One region of the Chryseobacterium sp. CS3K3.1 genome, then DNA from elsewhere that is predicted to be linked to it. Evidence: riboswitches for the same ligand, from Rfam matches in the RefSeq annotation. Region 1 holds a riboswitch; each other region holds the start of a gene.
The links. A riboswitch is a leader RNA that binds a small molecule or an ion and turns the genes downstream of it on or off. The one in region 1 is predicted to bind cobalamin.
Positions count from the first base shown of each region.

Region 2: another riboswitch for cobalamin. It lies ahead of metE (5-methyltetrahydropteroyltriglutamate--homocysteine S-methyltransferase); the one in region 1 lies ahead of AC5YGI_RS00185 (TonB-dependent receptor plug domain-containing protein).
Region 3: another riboswitch for cobalamin. It lies ahead of AC5YGI_RS04530 (acyl-CoA thioesterase); the one in region 1 lies ahead of AC5YGI_RS00185 (TonB-dependent receptor plug domain-containing protein).
Region 4: another riboswitch for cobalamin. It lies ahead of AC5YGI_RS05255 (TonB-dependent receptor plug domain-containing protein); the one in region 1 lies ahead of AC5YGI_RS00185 (TonB-dependent receptor plug domain-containing protein).

Region 1 is NZ_JCAKRV010000001.1:35,489-40,228, forward strand. Features, by position in the region: gene AC5YGI_RS00180 (YncE family protein) at 1-24, opposite strand, end outside; gene AC5YGI_RS00185 (TonB-dependent receptor plug domain-containing protein) at 21-2,054, opposite strand; cobalamin riboswitch at 2,164-2,349, opposite strand; gene AC5YGI_RS00190 (transporter) at 2,442-3,389, opposite strand; gene AC5YGI_RS00195 (cytochrome-c peroxidase) at 3,402-4,451, opposite strand; gene AC5YGI_RS00200 (MbnP family protein) at 4,444-4,740, opposite strand, start outside.
Region 2 is NZ_JCAKRV010000023.1:34,995-39,734, reverse strand. Features, by position in the region: gene AC5YGI_RS18920 (hypothetical protein) at 1-443, shown strand, start outside; gene AC5YGI_RS18915 (Lrp/AsnC family transcriptional regulator) at 527-988, opposite strand; cobalamin riboswitch at 1,184-1,369, shown strand; gene metE (5-methyltetrahydropteroyltriglutamate--homocysteine S-methyltransferase) at 1,546-3,849, shown strand; gene AC5YGI_RS18905 (helix-turn-helix domain-containing protein) at 4,040-4,740, opposite strand, start outside.
Region 3 is NZ_JCAKRV010000003.1:121,123-125,862, reverse strand. Features, by position in the region: gene AC5YGI_RS04540 (XAC2610-related protein) at 1-686, shown strand, start outside; gene AC5YGI_RS04535 (HD domain-containing protein) at 688-1,278, shown strand; gene AC5YGI_RS04530 (acyl-CoA thioesterase) at 1,336-1,719, opposite strand; cobalamin riboswitch at 1,836-2,016, opposite strand; gene AC5YGI_RS04525 (hypothetical protein) at 2,050-2,850, opposite strand; gene AC5YGI_RS04520 (ATP-binding cassette domain-containing protein) at 2,881-3,543, opposite strand; gene AC5YGI_RS04515 (GEVED domain-containing protein) at 3,956-4,740, shown strand, end outside.
Region 4 is NZ_JCAKRV010000003.1:299,110-303,849, reverse strand. Features, by position in the region: gene AC5YGI_RS05265 (helix-turn-helix domain-containing protein) at 1-247, opposite strand, end outside; gene AC5YGI_RS05260 (T9SS type A sorting domain-containing protein) at 402-1,715, shown strand; cobalamin riboswitch at 1,853-2,030, shown strand; gene AC5YGI_RS05255 (TonB-dependent receptor plug domain-containing protein) at 2,063-3,889, shown strand; gene AC5YGI_RS05250 (YncE family protein) at 3,911-4,740, shown strand, end outside.

The DNA of each region.
Region 1 (4,740 bases):
AAAATAAAAGTTTAGTTTTCTCATAGGGTGAAGTTTAGAATAAGTTTAAAATTTCTTCCGGGCATCGGATAATTGAGGACCACATCATAGTATTGATTGAAAATATTATTCATCTCAAGGCTTACTTTAAACTGATGATTCGCCCAGTTGAATTTTTTCTGAACAGAGAGATCGTGAGTATACCAGGGCTGTACATAATTGTATTGAATATTGTCCTGATTCACATCATATCTTTCTCCTACATACATCGCACTGTAATTGAAACTCCAGTCTTTATAATCCGCCATCAGACTGAAAGATCCACTGTGCCATGGTGTATAAGGAATCTGATTGCGGTAAAAAGTATCTTCAGGATCACTCATGTCTCTTGCACTTTGATAAGTGTAGGACAGCAACGGTCTAAGAGTAACTTTTCCCAATTGAAGTTCTGTCTGCACATTCACATCTGCACCAATGATTTCAACCATTCCCAGGTTCATCATCAGCCAGCGGAACATGCTTCCGTTAGGGGCCGCTACAATTTTATCCTGTACTTTGTTGTAGTAACCATCTACTTTAGCATAAAAGGTCTTAAAGAGACGGTTGGTATAATTCTTCTGATAGGTAAATCCTACATCATACTGATGGGTAAATTCAGGTTTCAGGTAAGTATTTCCGATATTGGTATAATACAGATCATTAAAGGTTGGAAGTCTGAAAATTCTTTTATAGAAAGCCCTTAGAGTAAGCTCTGGAATTTTTTCCGGCTGATAGCTCATAAAAACAGCAGGCGTCCACTCTCTGGCATCTCCCGGTCTTTTGTTTTTTCTTACTTCTTCAAAAGTAAAAGTTCCTAAAAGGCTTCCCAAAATTTTGAATCTGTTCCACTGATAGGTCGTTGCCAATGCTACCAAGGTAGTGTAACGGATAGGATAAGAAAAATTATCCAGATTGGCATCCAGATTATTGTACTGAAAATCTCCACTCAGACTGACATCCCAATTGGGAGTGATTGAGTAAATATTGGATGAGGAAAGATAAAGCTCCTGCTGGATATAAGTATTATCAGTATAAATAATAGACTGCGAACGAACCGTATCCATAAAATGGGTATAATCGTAGGCAAATTTTGCTTTCAGCTGTGTTTCAAATTTCGGGAACAGTTTTTTTCTCAGATTGGCCTGTACGAAATAATTTTCATCTGAAAGTCTGGCTCCTCTTCCACCAAAACGGCCATTCACAATGGGAGCCGGCATTCCACGATCTGAAATATAACCATACCCTCTGATATTCCAGCTTCCGTTATTTAAAGTTCCGTTGAGAGAAGTTTCAAACCGTTTTGCTTTGATATCTGAGTCCTGTCTTTTAGCGATGGTATCGTACGCCTGCTGCCCATCAGGATATTTCTTCGCGTACCGGAACCTGTAAATTCCGTCACTCTGCATAAATTCTCCGCTGAAGCTGGCAGAAACTCTGTCTGATATCTTCTGTTCCAATCGGAATGAAGGATTAAAGAGATCAATAGATGCACTTTTTGCCCTTATCACCAAATTGGTTTTTCTATTTCCTTTAAATACGGGTGTTTTAGGCTGTAAATAAATAGATCCTGAAGAACCGAAGTCTTTTGCAGGTTGAAAAATCTCACTTTTCTGTCCGTTGTACAATGATATTTCTTCCAGATCGTCTAAAGAATATCGTCCAAGATCCACCAGCCCGTTTTGGGCATTTCCTAATTGAATTCCATCATAAAACACACCTACATGCTGGCTTCCCATACTTCGGATGTTGATGGTTTTCAAACCACCCAATCCTCCATAATCTTTAATCTGAACTCCTGAAAAATACCGCAACGCATCTGCGACAGAATGACTGTTAAGCCTCTCCAGCTGCTCACCCTGCAGGATTTGTGCAGGAATAATTTCTTTAAAATTCTTTTTGTAAAGATTGATCCCTTTAATCGTCTCTTCCTGAAGACTATCTTTTTTCTTGGTTTGGGAAAACAAAAGTTGAGATGTGATCACCAATATTGTGAAAACAGCTTTTTGAATTGCAGAAGTAGTTAGTTTTGCCGCCATTAGCTCATTTAGGGTAATGAAGACGCTAATGGGTATAAGAATACAACGACAAAGCACAGCTGTCACTGCACACAATCATTGATGTCCTAAGCTTTATTCCACGAAAGCGTCAAACGATTATTGTCTGGCAGGTCTTCTGACTTACTCCATTTTTGAAATCCTTCCCATTAAAAAAACAGTGGATATATTCTTCAAAAACTTTGGTGCGGAGCTTACAGCAGCGGGTCTGTTCCGGATTTTCACCGGATTCCCTTTTAAGAGCTTTTTACGGCTCACCAAATTCCGGCAAAGATAAATAATTATTCCTAATCCCCAACTAAAATCATGATTTATAAACAATTAAAGCTCCCGAAGGAGCTTTAACATGATTTCAACAAGGGTTTCCTTTTAAATTCCAATATTCAGAAAAATACTGAATCTTGATTGAGCTTCAATATCTCCTCCCGCCAGGCGCGTGTACATGGGAAGCATGACTTCACTTCCCAGGCTCAGCTTTTTATAAGAGGCTTCAAAACCTAATTTTCCATACAAGGCACTTCCTGCAGTGTTCGGCAATGCTTCATCAAACTGTTTATTCTGAGCATAAACTTCTCCCTGAACTCCAGTTTTTACAGAGAATATAGATTTTTCATTTCCTGCAACCTGATAAAAACCTGTTGCTGCATAATTCCATTGGTTTCCAAAACGGTAATTTTTCCTGTTCTCTGTTTTAATGGTGTAATCTGTATTCACCAGTACGGCTACTTTATTTTTCTGAAACTTATAATTCAAAGCCGCCTGATAATCCCAGCTGCCAGTTCCCAGCTGAAAGCTTGGGTTGACACCGGATGCCCCTTTTTCATCAAACTTCCCGAGAGGAATTTTCACACCCAAACCTCCGCTCAGATGATGGAAATTATCTTTAGAGCTCATCAGCTGGTAAATTCCCATCAGGTTTAAATCTCCTATTCCATTGATTCTGATATCTCCCTGCATGGTTTTCTTTTCATGAAAATGGAATGGAAGGCTCGCATAAACACTCAGTTTTTTAGTCAGTGGAACTTTCCCCCAAAGTTGCAGCGTATTGAAATACTGATCCTGGGTAAGATCTTTTACAAATAAGTTCTCTTTCGCTTTATAATGCTGCGCAAAGTATTTGATCCCGATAAACTGCGGATTCAGTAAAGATTCAAAACCGGAAGATCCGTTTCCTGCTGCACAACCACAGGCATCACAATCATCATCAAAATCGAATCTGCTAAAGGTTTCGGGAGCAATATACGCACTGTCTCTAATCGTTTTCGCCTGATACTGATTAAACAGGATCAAACTTACTATCACTATAATCTTCTTCATGTTTTTTATAAATTATTCTGCAAATTTTGGATTGGATATGAAACTTTTATCCGATAATGTTTTCAGGAATGCAATGATGTATTGTTTTTCCTGGCTGTTCATGGCAATTCCTATGTGGCCGTTCTGTTTCAGCTGAGGATCAAGATTGGCATTATCTTCCACCTGATCCGAATAGAAATTAAGTACCGCCTCTAAGGTGTAAAATCTTCCGTCATGCATATAAGGTGCGGTATATTCCACATTTCTTAAACTGGGAACACGGAATTTCATCCAGTCGACCTGGTTAAGAGTAACTCTGTATCGTCCGGCATCTTTGAACTCCGTATTGTAATAGAGTCCTGTATTTCTGAAACTCTCATCGGTAAACAGCTCTCCGCTATGACAGGAAGCACATTTCTGCCCGAATAAAGCCATCCCTTTAGCTTCTGTTGAAGTCAATTGTTCTTTTCCCAGTCTGAATCTGTCATATTTTGAATCTGCAGAAATTAAAGAAGCCATAAACTGCGACAATGCTTTCAGAATTCTTTCTCCTGTAATGGTTTCGTCTCCATAAGCTTCTCTGAACAGTTTTTTATATTTCTGATCATCTTTTATTTTCGAAATAGCTTCCGGTATAGAACTGTCCATTTCATTTACGTCAGTAATCGGGCTGATGGGCTGCTCATTCAGATTGTGAATCACTCCGTCCCACATATATCTTTTCAAAAAAGCCATATTCTGGATGGGGGGTGCATTCCTGATTCCGATTCTGTCGTCTACCCCATGGCTCACCGTATGACCATGATGGGTAAAAGCATTTTCCTGGATATGACAAAAACCGCATGAAATGGTATTATTTCTTGAAAGTCTTCCTTCATAAAACAATTTCCGTCCCAGTTCCACTCCATTTCTGGTCACCGGATTGATGGATTTATCAAAAGTCATTTCCGGAAAATAAGAAGGAAACTGGAGATTATAGGCTTCATCCTTTTCCAGTGGCTGAATCACCTCATCAGAACATGAAATGAAGCTTAAGACCAATACAAGAAGAACGAGTATCGTTTTAATAAAAAAATTAATCATTGTGAACATGGTCTACTTTAAACATTTTTGTAAGATTGTTGGTAACGTCTACCAGGTGCTGGTTGGACCCCATCAGCATATCATTGGATGTGGTAAGAGTCAGTGCCTTATCTCCGCTCAGAAATTGGTTCAGGTCTGCAAGAATGTGAACAGAAGGACGGATTTGACTTGTTACTCTGGCCGTTGTTGGAAGATTCAATGTAATTTCGCGATAAAGATCCGGTGTATTGTTGGCTGCAGTATTTCCCATATTTCCTGTGTGATTCATGAATTCTTTAGAAGGAGAATC
Region 2 (4,740 bases), on a different contig from region 1:
ACAAAAACTCAGAATTCATATTCCCGCAGACTCCGGATAAAATTTCAAAAGCATTGAACGTAAAAACTGTTTTTTATGAAGATGCCAACGAAGAAAAATATGCAAAATGGCCTATGAAAACAGGACTGGAGCTTTATTGCAGCCTGGGAAAAGACAATACTATCAATGAAATGTTTTTTGTGACTTCAGACAATAAACCTGTCATTGTGGAAGGACTTCCTTTTGGTCTTGTTCTGAATAAAAGTACATTACAGGACAGTAAAACGAAGTTCGGTAAGTACAATGCCAAAATACAAAAATCGGGAGCAGACAGTGAATTTCCGGGAGGGTCAAAACTGGTTTTTAAAAAAGGGAAACATTATACAACATTGCTTTTCGACAGTAAGAACCTGTTAAAATCAATAGGTTTAACAACAGAACTTACGGATCCGGCTGCCAATTAAGTACTAAAAAACAAAATAATTATACTATCCGTCATTATTGACGGATTTTTTTATCCTCAGACGGCGTTAACTTTAAAAGAAATCTATATCGTCAGCCCATGGTTATTCTTTACCTCAGCCATCACAAACGTACTGTGGGTACTCCCTATGGAATCCACAGATCCAAGCTTATTGAATACAAAATCCTGATAATGTTTCATATCCCGCACCTGCACTTTCAGAAGGAAATCAAAATCTCCGGAAATATTGTAACATTCCGCAACTTCTTCAATTTCTAAAATTTCTTTTACAAAATCATACCCCACGGACCGGTCGTGGATTTTAAGTTTGATCTGGCAGAACACCGTAAATCCACGGTTCAGTTTTTCAGCATCAAGAACTGCCGCATATCTTTTAACAAAACCTTCCTGTTCAAGCCTTTTGACCCTTTCGAAAACCGGTGAAGTAGAAAGGTTCACTTCTTTAGCGAGCTCTTTAACGGTAAGTTTAGCGTTTTTCTGGAGGAGCCTGAGCAGCTGTACATCCTTATCATCGAGTTGTTCCACAGAATATTATTCTTTTAAATGATTAAAACAGTCAAATATAAAGAATTATATGCTTTTATTTTTAATTCCTGAAGTTTAATTTGCTTAATTATTTGTTTCCAGTTGTGGTTTTATTCTGTATTACTAATTTTACACAAAATTAAAAACTTTTACTGATAACCTTTGTTAAAGGTAAAAGTACAGTTCTTTACAGATACTTCATCAAACAGGAAAGGTTTTACTTAAGGTAGATTAATAGGGAATCGTGTGCAAATCACGAACTGTCGCGCAACTGTAAGTAACCCACCAAAAGTTTCTGTCCTTGCAGATCCACTGCCAAAAGCGGGAAGGATGACGGAAACTGTTACAAGTCAGGAGACCTGCCTTTACTGAATTGACAATGCTTTCGCGGGCTGAAGCTTTGGGTCATACAGATGATATATCGGATTCGGGTATTTTCTTTTTTAAAGGAAATTACGCTGTCTGCTATGTCACTATTTTCCTGAAACTTTTTCCGCAAAACATAACGAAGCATTGTAAAGGACTTCCCAATAAGTTTAATTAAAAAGTTTAAAAAAATGCAAACTCACATTCTTGGCTATCCGCGTATTGGTAGCAAAAGAGAACTCAAAAAAGCCTGCGAGCAGTACTGGTCAGGTAAAATCCTTTTGGAAGAACTTCTGAATACCGGAAGAACTCTCTGCAGTCAAAACTGGAATATTCAGAAAGAAGCAGGAATAGATCTTATCCCATGTAATGATTTTTCATATTATGATCAGGTATTGGATATGAGTCTTGTCGTAGGTGCCATTCCAACACGGTACCATGAAGTGGTGCTTAAAAAAAACAATACTGAGCTGGATCTTTATTTTGCGATGGCAAGAGGCTATCAGAAGGACGGCTTGGATATCACTGCCATGGAAATGACCAAATGGTTCGATACCAACTATCATTACATCGTTCCGGAATTTTATAAAAATCAACAGTTTAAGCTGAGCTCAGACAAAATTTTCAATGAATTTGCAGGAGCAAAACAAGCTGGAATCAATGCGAAACCGGTTATTATCGGGCTGGTTTCTTATCTGTTATTAGGAAAAGAAAAAGAAGAAGGGTTTGATAAACTGGATCTGGCCGGAAATCTTCTTCCTGTTTATATAGAGATTTTAACCAAACTTCAGGAGCAGGGTGCAGAATGGATTCAGTTTGATGAACCTTTCCTGGCATTGGATTTAACAGAGAAAGCCAAAGAAACTTACCGTTATGTGTATGCCGAAATCAGAAAACGTTTCCCGAAACTGAAATTTATTGTGGCTTCCTATTTTGACGGATTAAAAGACAATACTTCACTTGCCGTTTCACTTCCTGTCAATACATTGCATGTTGATCTGGTTAGAAATCCTGAGCAGCTGGATGATATTCTGAATGTTATTCCGGACAGTTTAAACCTTTCATTAGGACTGGTTGACGGTAGAAATATCTGGAAAAATGATTATGAAAAGTCGTTGTCTTTCATCAGTAAAGCGGTTGAAAAATTAGGATCTGAAAGAATTTTCATTGCACCATCATGCTCATTGCTTCATTCACCCTGTGACCTGGATTTTGAAACCAATCTTAACCCGGAAATTAAGAACTGGCTGGCTTTTGCTAAACAAAAAGTAAAAGAAGTAGTAACTCTTAAAGAACTGGCTTCCGGAACGGAAAATGAACAGATTTTTGAAGCATTTGAAGAAAATAAAAAAGCAATTGAGAGTAGAAGAACTTCTTCTCTTATCCATAATGATCAGGTAAAACAAAGAGCCAATGCTGTTACAGAAAAAGATGCTCAGAGAACAAACACCTTCAAAATCCGTAAAAAAGAGCAACAGGAAGTATTGCAGCTTCCTTTGTTCCCCACCACTACGATCGGATCATTCCCGCAAACCGCAGAAGTGAGAAGCTGGAGAGCCAAATTCAAAAAAGGAGAACTGACAGCAGAACAATATGATATTTTACTGAAAGAGGAAACGCAAAGAACAATCCGCTGGCAGGAAGACATCGGAATTGATGTATTGGTTCACGGAGAATTTGAGCGTAACGATATGGTGGAATACTTCGGAGAACAGCTGGAAGGATTTGTATTCACCCAAAACGGTTGGGTACAAAGCTACGGAAGCCGTTGTGTAAAACCACCTGTGATCTTCGGTGACGTTTCCCGCCCAACTCCGATGACGGTGTACTGGTCTCAATATGCCCAATCTCAGACTGAAAAATGGGTAAAAGGAATGTTAACAGGTCCGGTTACCATTTTACAGTGGTCTTTTGTACGTGATGATCAGCCTCGTTCAGAAACTTGTAAGCAGATTGCCTTGGCAATTCGTGATGAAGTGGTGGACCTGGAAAAAGCAGGAATCAGAATTATTCAGATTGATGAGCCTGCCATAAGAGAAGGTCTTCCATTAAGAAAAGCAGACTGGCAGAACTATTTGAAATGGGCCGTAGAAGCTTTCAGAATTTCAGCAAGCGGAGTAGAAGATGCTACCCAGATCCATACGCATATGTGTTATTCTGAATTTAACGATATTATTGAAAACATTGCCGATATGGATGCTGATGTGATTACTATAGAGTGTTCCCGTTCTCAGATGGAACTGCTGAATGCTTTTGCAGATTTCAAATATCCGAATGAAATTGGTCCTGGAGTATACGATATTCACTCACCAAGAGTTCCGTCAAAAGAAGAAATGATTGAGCTGCTGAGAAAGGCTCAGAATGTAATTCCTGCCAATCAGCTCTGGGTAAATCCGGATTGCGGACTGAAGACAAGACACTGGGAAGAAACTGAAAAAGCTTTAATCGCAATGGTGGCTGCTGCCAAAGAAGCTTCTGTAGAATATGCACTTTAAAAAACTTTTACAATAATTAGATTCAATAATTCAGATCGTGTTATGATTTTCATGGCACGATCTGATATTTTTAAATTATTAAATTTTTGAAAAATAAAGTACTTGAAAATTGTTCTGATTTAAAGTATAAGCAAACTTGTCTTCATAACCTTAACACTTTCATAGGATCTTAATGGTTCAACAATCTAAATTATTTTGCCTGTAATACACTTGGCGGATAGCCATACTGTTTTTTAAAGGCAAATGAGAAATGGGATAAATTTTCAAATCCAAGATCCAGATAAATATCAGAAACAGATTTTCCTTTTTGGCTTAGCAGAAAATGAGCTTCCTTTAATCTTCGAAGCTGCAGCCATTGTCTTGGAGGGATTCCGAATATCTTTTGAAAATCCCTTTTAAATGCAGACAGACTTCTCCCTGTTAAATAAGCAAAACGTTCTACATTGACATTGAAATGAAAGTTTTTATTCATAAAACTCTCAATATCTATTTTATAGGGCTCGGAAAAATCAAACAAAATATCTTTAAGACCGGGATCGTAATTCAACAGTAAAAGGAGAGCTTCTTTTTGTTTAAGCCTCAGGATTTCTTCGGAAGCAGGAAGATCTTCATACGGTAATAATGAGTACATAAAAGAATGTAATGCCTTTTGCTCCGGTTTTATATAGGCCCGGACATTGTCCTTTTTTTCTGCCTGATACCCATATTCTCGGCTGAAATCATGAAGCATGGCATCGTCAAAATAGATGGATATGGTTCTGATTTCCCCGTTTTTGGGTGGATATTTTGCAAATTTTAATAAATGGTTTTTTCTGGCAGAATAGAGTTCTCCTTCTTTAAATATCGTTTTTGTGATGCCGTCATTAAGTTCCATTTCCCCGGAAAGCACCA
Region 3 (4,740 bases), on a different contig from region 1:
ATAAGTACAGGCACTTATCAGTATTTCTTTTGGGGCCGCTCTGTTTCGGGCAGTATCAGTTTGAAATTAAAAATGTATCAAAGAACTATGATGCAGTCATTCAGACCGAAAACTGTTACGATGACCGATGTGGAGGAAAAGGAACGGTGGAACTGTTTGACCATAAAAACAGCAAAGTACAGACTTTTGTTTCTGATGATCTTGTTGTATATGCGGAACAAGGCCAAAAACCGGTTCGCGGGAAATTGATTCCGCTTTCAAAGGATCAGCGTAGTGTAATTGTAGATGATTTTAATTTTGACGGTACCGAAGATGTAGCAATAAGAAACGGAAATATGGGAAATTACAGTTCGGCTTCTTATGATGTTTATGTATTCAATGCTACAAAAATGGCATTTGTAAAAAGTGAAGAACTTACAGACCTTGGCTCAAACGGTTTTGATTTTTTTGAAACAGATGCTAAACGGAAGCGTCTTATTTCCTACGGTAAGTCCGGTTGTTGCAGGATTTTTACAACAGAATATGCCGTTATTCCGAACAAAGGACTGGATAGAGTGCTGGAAAAAGAGGAAGATATGACCAATGAGGATCAGGTAAAGGTCATAACGAAAGAAAAGATCAATAATAAATGGATTACCAGAACAAAGGTATATCCGGCAGATCAATATAACAGAAATAAAAAGTAAGATGAAAATTCAGAAAGAGATAGATTTTATTCTGGCAGTAGATGCGCTTAAAAATGTACAACGAAGAAATTATAATGCAGACGATTCCCGGAGAGAGAATACGGCTGAACATTCCTGGCAGATCATTATTCTTGCCCAGATCCTTTATCCATATGCTAAAAACCGGGCTGATATTGATTTGTTAAGGGTGATAAGAATGCTTTCCATTCATGATCTTGTGGAAATAGAAGCCGGAGACACTTTTATTTTTGATGAAAAAGCTATGGTCGGAAAGTTTGAAAGAGAGAAAGCTTCAGCCCAAAAGATCTTTGGAATTCTGGATGAGCCTTTACGTACAGAATTTTTTAACCTGTGGCTGGAGTTTGAAGAAGAGAAAACTCCGGATGCTATTTTTGCTTGTGGAATCGATAGAATTATGCCGTTTATTTTAAATTCCCATACTACAGGAAAGAGCTGGACAGAAGCCGGAGTGACGGAAAGACAGATCCGGAATATGCTTGAAAATGCAATCAGCAGAGCATCGGACGAAATGGGAGAGGCTTTTGAGCTTTTACTGAACAGAAGTCTGGAAACAGAAAAGGTATTGAAATAATGTCAATGAAAATATTTAAAGCTTCGGGCGGCCAAAGGCAGCCCGAAGCTTTATTATTTATAGTATCTGGATTGGTTTCTTGAATTCGTCGATGGCTACAAAAGTAAAATCACCTACAATAGCTTTTTCTCTTTCATAGGAGTACATCTGCTCCGTGTAAATTTCAACATTCACCTTCATACTGGTTTTTCCCACGTAGGAAACTTTCCCTATCAGTTCCACAATAGTTCCGGCAGGAATAGGTTTTTTGAAATCGATTTTATCACTGCTCACGGTTACCACTCTTTTTCTGGCAAAACGGGTTGCGGTGATAAAAGCTACTTCATCCATCAGCTGCATCGCAGTACCTCCAAAAAGGGTATCGTAATGATTGGTTGTGTTAGGGAAAACCGCTTTAAAGATTCTGGTTTCGGATGCTTCAATTCTTTCTTCTGTAGTCATATATCATTATTAATTAAAGCGAAATGAAAGGATACTAAAACAACAGAATAATGACAGGAACTTATAGAACTCCTGAAACAATCCATCAGATCAATACAACTTCAAATCGCGAAAGTTACATGTTTAAGAAAAAGGCAGGTCTCCTGACTTGTAACATCATTTATCTCCTTCCCATGCCTCGCACAGTGGATCTTTGATAAAGACTTCAGTTACTTTACAGTTGCGCGACAGTCCGTGATTTTCACACGGTTCCCTTTTAATCTGCAGTGATGCAGAACCAATTTCTGTGATGAATAAGCGTAAAACTTTTCGAATGCAAAAATAATGAATTTATTCCGGATTATGATAAATAATCTGGCTGATTACTCTTCCCTTCTTAATTGTCCAGAGTGTTGTATATCTGTTTTCTCCTGAACCATTGATCATATAAAGGAAAATATTATCATTGTCGAGAGAAGTTACCCCGATGTTCTCAAAATCCATGGTAGGCTGGAACATGTTTTTGATGGCTTCCCTTACAAAAACAGAACCTCTTCCGGGCTGCTGCACTCTGATGGATTTGATTTCGGTCATTCCTTCAGGAAGATCATTTCCAATTCCCCATGGTTTTACTTTATCAATCGTAAGAATTTTTCCATCTGCATCTTTTTCCTTTTTGCGGTATCCTGCATTAGACGGATAAATATCAATCACCACTTTGCTTCTTTGGGCAGTAGGAATCTTAGGATCAGAATTGTCTGTGAAAATAAGGGATCTTCCGTTTTTGGATCTGGATGGAGTATAGGCGGGAAGCTGGTCTACATAGGCAATACGTCCTTTATTCACCATTCCTTCTTTATCAAGAGTTTCATAACGCACAAAAGGTTTGTCGTCATCCTGTTTCTCGGGATATTTAATCCATATCCATTCCGTTTCTCCGGGAGCTGGCTTTACATAAACGAATACATCGCCTTTACGCATACGGATCTTGTCTACAATTTTTCGATAATCGTCTTTATGTACGCGTACGTTGGCATATCCTTCTTCAGCTTTTACCACTCCAAAAGGAACTTTAGTCTGCCCTTTTACAAAAGCAATAGATAAAATACTGAATGCGGATAAATAGAATGCTTTATTTATGAAAGTCATCATGAAAATTTTTTGATCCCTCAAATATATAAATTAAATGCTTTTCGGAAGATAATTATACCGTTGCAGTTCTTTTAAATCTTGTATTTGTTTCAGATAGCCTTCACACAGAAGAAATATTTGGTGTGAAATATCAAGAACTTCCTGATAATTATGATCAGAAATAATGAATCCCTTATACGCAGACTGTTCAATGATTGCAGCTTTCAATGCTGCAGAAATTTTCGGAGAAAGGCTATGGAAAGGTTCGTCCAGTAAAACAAAATCAGCTTCAGAATAAATGATCATTAAAGCTTCAATGACTCTCTGCTCACCTCTGGAAAGATTTTTAGGTTTTTCTGACAAAAAAGGACGGATCAGATCTGAAGTCAATAACAGATCTGTATTTTTCTTATTGCAAAAAAGAGGAATTAAGGTTTTAATGGTATTGTACTTCGGTAAGAAAATATCCTGTGGCAGGTAAGCAATTCTGTTTTTTCTGTCGGAAATACTTTTCAGAACTTTGTCATTGTATCTTATAAACTGGGTATCACTACTGACAGTCCCAAAAATAATTTTTAATAATGTTGATTTTCCAGCACCATTTCTGCCCAGAATTCCAATAATCTTTCCGGTTTCACATCCTAAATAAATATCCCGCAGGATATTATTATCTTTAAAAGACTTGGTTATGCTGTCAATATGAAGCTTACTCATAAAATTCCTGTTATTATTTTGACAATCACACAGACAGATACTGTGAATCCCCAAAGGAAACTTCTGGAAAACCCTAAATTGGCATAAAAGTAATATTCGCTTTTAAACCTGAGTTCATATATAAAATAATGAAGGACAGGAGATATTAAAAGAAAACTCAATCCAAAGTTCTCAATATTGAAAGAGGATAAACAAGAAGCTAATAAAGAAAATATCAAGGTGGGAATTATTATTTTTTTATAAAAAATCCAGAGAGTAGAAATACTTTTGAACATATATTAAAGTATAGGGTTTTTGTGTGTTTTACGCTTTATTGTCAAAAATATTTAAAAATACAATGTTATATGGAGAAAGTATAAGCTATATTCGAAAAAACACCCTATTTTTCAAGAAAATTTTAAAACTAATAAACATGACCAAAAAACTACTTTTTGTATTCTCTTTTATGTTGGGAATATCCAGCTTTCAGGCAACCCACAAAATAGATGAAGAATCCCAATCTTTATTTTTCTGTGATACCAATGCTCCAACAGGGCTTCACATGTCGGATATAACGCTTACAACGGGAACAGTTACCTGGACTGCAGATCCCAATACACCCAATAACAGGATCAGATATAGAATACCGGGAACTACTACATGGATGGCAGCGGATGTTGCCCCAGGACAAAACTTTTTCACAATTACAGGTTTGCAACCTTGTACAACGTATGAAGTACAGGTAGTGAAAGTGTGTACGACACAGGGATTATGGTCTAATCCTATATTTTTTACCACTACCATTAATTATTGTGCAAGTGCTTCTACAGATACCACGATGATGCATATTTCCAATGTGACCGTAAATTCTACAGGAGTTAACACACCAATGGTAAGTGACTCCGGACCTTCCAATTATACAGATTACAGAAGTGATCTGAGTCGTAGAGTTAAATTTTTTATAGGAAGTACAGGAAATAAGCTTTCAGTAACCAATACCTGGATGGGGACACCTGGGATAACAACAGTAACGGCGTGGATTGATCTTAATGCCAACGGAATTTTTGAATCCAACGAAAGAGTGATGGTAGCCAATAATGTTACTCAGGCTGTTCCGGCTGTATCTGTGTTTACGATTCCAAGTTTGGCAGCAGTGACACTATGTGGCGTTACCATGAGGGTTATTTCCAGTCAAACAATACCTTTAGATGCCTGCAG
Region 4 (4,740 bases), on a different contig from region 1:
TTTGAAGTACAATTTTGTGCTCTCTATTTTGATCACTCACAAGAATTCCCTGGGTATAACTGATGCATTCGTCGGGATTCTGATATAATTTCAGAAATGCTTTATCTGCTAGCATATTGAAGTCGGGGCCGGACTGTCCTTTGGTAATAAGGAAGCAGAAAGTGAAAATAAACAGTAAAATGTGAAATAATTTTTGTCCTGATAAATTGTTTTTTGTGTTTTTTTGAATAATTCCGGTAAAATCCATATTCAAAATATTGTTTTATATCTGTTTGGTTACTAGTGTTTTAAAAATTAAACTCTTTTAAAATTCACGAATTATGAAAGTCAATTTCTTTTAATTGAGTGAATGTTGTATTAATATTGTTTTCACCAATTCGAAACGCTAAATATAATAAAATATGAAAAATTTTTACAGAATGTCAATGAAAATATTGATAGCTTGTCTTTTCCTGAAATTTGGTTTTGCAGAAGCACAGCTTACTGTAATAGGCCTGGGAAATTATAATGTAGGCGCAGTATCGGATAATGGAGTCGTAAGCCTGCACACCAGTGCAGGAAGTATATATAAATGGAATGCTGCAGGAGGACTTGTACAGATAGGTTCTATAACAAACGGGTATCCGGCTGCAGGCAGAACCATTGTTTCGAATGACGGGACCAAAATATCATCCTCCGTTACCAATGCCGCAACAGGATTCAATGAAATATCTACTTATGATGTTGCTACGGCCACATGGGTAAACAGAGGCGGGCTTGTACCTACAGGATGGGATGGCAGCGTAAGCTCTACCTGGGGAATGTCAACCGATGGAAATACTATTGTAGGCCTGGGATTCCTTACTGCTGCGAACGCACATGCTGTGAAATGGGACGAAGTAAACGGCGTCGTAGATCTGGGAAGTATAGTTCCCGGACGCAGCTCCAGAGCAAATGCAATCAATGCAGCAGGAACAGTGATTGTAGGCTGGCAGGATGAATCAACCGGAACGAGAAGCGGAGCAAAATGGCAGGATGGAGTGGAAAGTTTTATTACAGATAATAATGGGAATCATGTAGGAGAAGCAGGAGGAATTTCTGCAGACGGAAATACAATAATAGGTTCGGCAAATCCTAATCCTTATGTCTGGAATGCTGTGAGCGGACTTACTTATATAACGCATCCTAATGCTTCTTTCAGCTTCAAAGGAGGTGCCACCGGGATTTCTGCTGATGGGAAAAAAGTGATCGGGTATTACAGAGCATTTGGGGCTCCTCCCATGTCAGGAGAAGGCTTTATCTGGACCTCTGCCGCCGGAAGGATAAACCTGAATGATTATGCGGCTTCTTTAGGAATTGCCACTAATGGAGTAACAATGGGACTTCCTCTTGCGATTTCACAGGACGGAAAGAAAATTGCCGGGTCAGGGACGAATGCTTCAGGGCAGATGATTGCTTTTTACCTCGATACTTCTGAATTTTTATCGGTGAGTGATGCTGTGAAAGAGAAAAACAATGCAGGTATCTATCCTAATCCAGTGGCTGACATCCTGTATTTTAAAGGGAAAGGAAAAATAGAGAAAGCAGAAATTTATAATATGGTTGGACAAAAGGTAAAATCATTGGATACTGTAGAAGGACAGATTGATGTTTCATCCCTGTCAAAAGGAGATTATATTTTACAATATTCAGTAAAAGGAGTACAACAGGAGCCTTATAAATTTATTAAAAAGTAACATATATAAATAGTAAAGTAGTGGGATGAATGGCTGTTTTCAGTATTGAAAGCGGCCGTTCTTTTTTGTGTATATAACAAAAGGATAGCATGTTTTGTATAGAAAAGTCTGATTTTTGGCGAATACATATAAAAAACTATCTTTGCAAAAATTTTGGTTTCCAGTATTTTGGAATGAAAAGGGAATCGGGTGTAACTCCCGGACTGTCCCCGCAACTGTAAATCGCAACACAAGTTTCTGCAAAACGCCACTGTGTAAAAACGGGAAGGAGCAGAATGCGAAAGTCAGGAGACCTGCCAGGATTATAATTAAAAAACATATTGCTTTCGGAGGAAAAGTAAAAAAGTATGGATATAAAAAGATCTTTAGTACTGCTTTTTTCATCTTATGGGTGTTTTCTTTTTGGACAAGAGAAAACGATTGACACTATTTATGTCTTCGACAACCAGATGAACAGGGTGAAACTTTTTCATCCCGTAAAAACAATTACAGCAGAAGATGCTGAAAAAAATTCCAGTAATCTTTCGGAGCTTCTGAGGTTTCAGTCGCAGGTTTTTATTAAAGAAAATGGCCGTGGAGCTGTGTCTTCACCTTCTTTCAGAGGAACTACCGCCCAGCAGACTGCATTCGTGTGGAACGGAATTAATATCAATTCTAATTTTTTAGGGCAGGGAGATATCAATAATATTGCTTTGTTCGGCTATGATCAGATCGGTATCAAAGCGGGTGGAGGAAGCGTGGTGTACGGAAGTGGTGCCATCGGGGGAAGTATTCACCTGAATAACACCCTTGATTTTAATAAAGGTTTCCATGGTTCTTTATTTTCTGAAGTGGCTTCCTTTAATACCTATAATAATTTTGTGAAAGGGTCTTACAGCAATGATAAGTTCAGTTTTAAAGCCTCCGGAAATTATTCCGTAAGTGAAAATGATTATAAGGTAAGCGATCTGAATTATATCAACAGAAACGGGAATTATTACAATACGACATTCAATGTAGGAGCATCCTATAAAATTACAAACGATCATAAGGTTTCGTGGCAAAGCCAGTTTTTTGATTCTTCACAGCATTATCCCGTGTATGAGGAAACGGGAACAAAAACAAAATATACAACTCAAAGTGTAAGAAGTCTTCTTTCTTGGGACTGGAACAAAGCGAAGTTCAGCAATTCCCTTAAAACAGCCTACACGGAAGAGAATTTTCAGTATTTCGGTTCGTTAAACCAGCCTAAATCCAGTGGAGGAACCGGGAAAAATTATATCTTTAAAAATGATTTTAATTATTTCCTGAACTCAAAATGGAATTTTAATATCATCGGAGAATTTCAGATTAATAAAGGAGAAGGGTACGAGAGCGGAATATCCAATGTCAGCAGGAATATAGGTTCTGTTTCGGGATTATTGCGGTATTTTGCAACAAAAGACCTGCGTTTTGAAGGAGGATTCAAAAAAGATTTTGTAGAAGATGTAAAGTCTCCCTTTATGTATTCATTCTCCGGAAAATGGAACGCCGCAAAATGGTATGATCTGAGTATTAACGTATCCAAAAACTTCAGATATCCTTCATTTAATGATATTTATTATGAACCGGGAGGAAATAAAGATCTGAGACCGGAAACCTCTACTCAGGTGGATATGACCAATGAGTTCAAAGCGGGAGATTTCAAACTTACTCTGTCTCCCTATTATATGAACATCACAGATCTTATTGTATGGCTTCCAACGGCTATGGGATACTGGCAGGCATACAATGTCAATAAATCCGAATCTTACGGGCTGGAATCTCAGTTGTCTTTCAGCAAGCAGTGGGGAAATCATAAATTCAGAGCCAATGCAGCATATTATTATGCAAAAGCTATCGATAAAGAAACGAAGATGCAGAGACCTTACGTTCCCATGCACAGGGGAAATGCCGGTATAGATTACGAATATGGTTTCTTCAGGTTGTATGCACAGGGACAGCTGAACGGTGTTACCTACACCACAAGTGATGAAAAGAGATCAGAAGCTATAGATCCTTATTTTCTTTTAAATATGGGAGTTTCTGCCACCTTAGCAAAAAAATATACCTTAGGGTTTAAAGTGAATAATCTAACCAATACCTACTATAAAACCGTTTCTTTCTATCCTTTACCGAAAAGAAACTATAGTGTGTATGCCGCAATAAATTTTTAATAAATTAAAATTGAATAAATTATGAAAATAACTAAACTTTTAACTGTCTTATTTGCAGTTGTACTATTGTTTAATATGTCTTCATGTACAAGTGACTCTGCCGAGTTTGAAATTTCTCCGATCACTTACCAGAACGGATATTTTATCTCTAATGAAGGGAATTTTAACAGCCAGGGTGCCAAAGTAACATTCCTGACAAGAGATTTAAGCTTGAAGCAGGATGACGTATATGGGTACAATAACAATAAAGAAATTCTGGGTGACGTTCTTCAGACCATTGGTCTTAATGGAAATAAGGCTTATCTTGTGATCAATAACTCAAACAAAATTGTTGTAGTAGACCGTTATACATTTAAGAAATTAGGAGTAATCACCAATCAGATTGATAACCCGAGAGGAATTGCTTTTGCCAATGACTTTATCTATGTTGCTAACCTAAACTTCTCTACGAATGCAACAAGTGTAACGAAATATAAGGCTTCCGACTATTCATTTGTAAGCAAAATCACAATGACAGGCGGGGCTGATAAAGCAGTAGAAGCAGGTGGAAATATTTTTGTACAGAATGCTACTTCAGGATATGGAAATATGATTACTTATATCAATACTTCTAATGACAGTAAAACTGAACTTACTGTTCCGAATGGTAAGATCAACAGTACTATTTCATACAAATCCAATGTATATACAATTTCTTCTACGGCTACTGATTCTTATATCTATAAAATCTCCGGCACAGGGGCTATGACACCAGTAGTTACATTGACAGGAATTCCAAGTGCTACCAATCTTCAGATTGATAATGATAAAATCTATTTCAGTTCTGCCAATAAAGTGTATACAACAAGTTT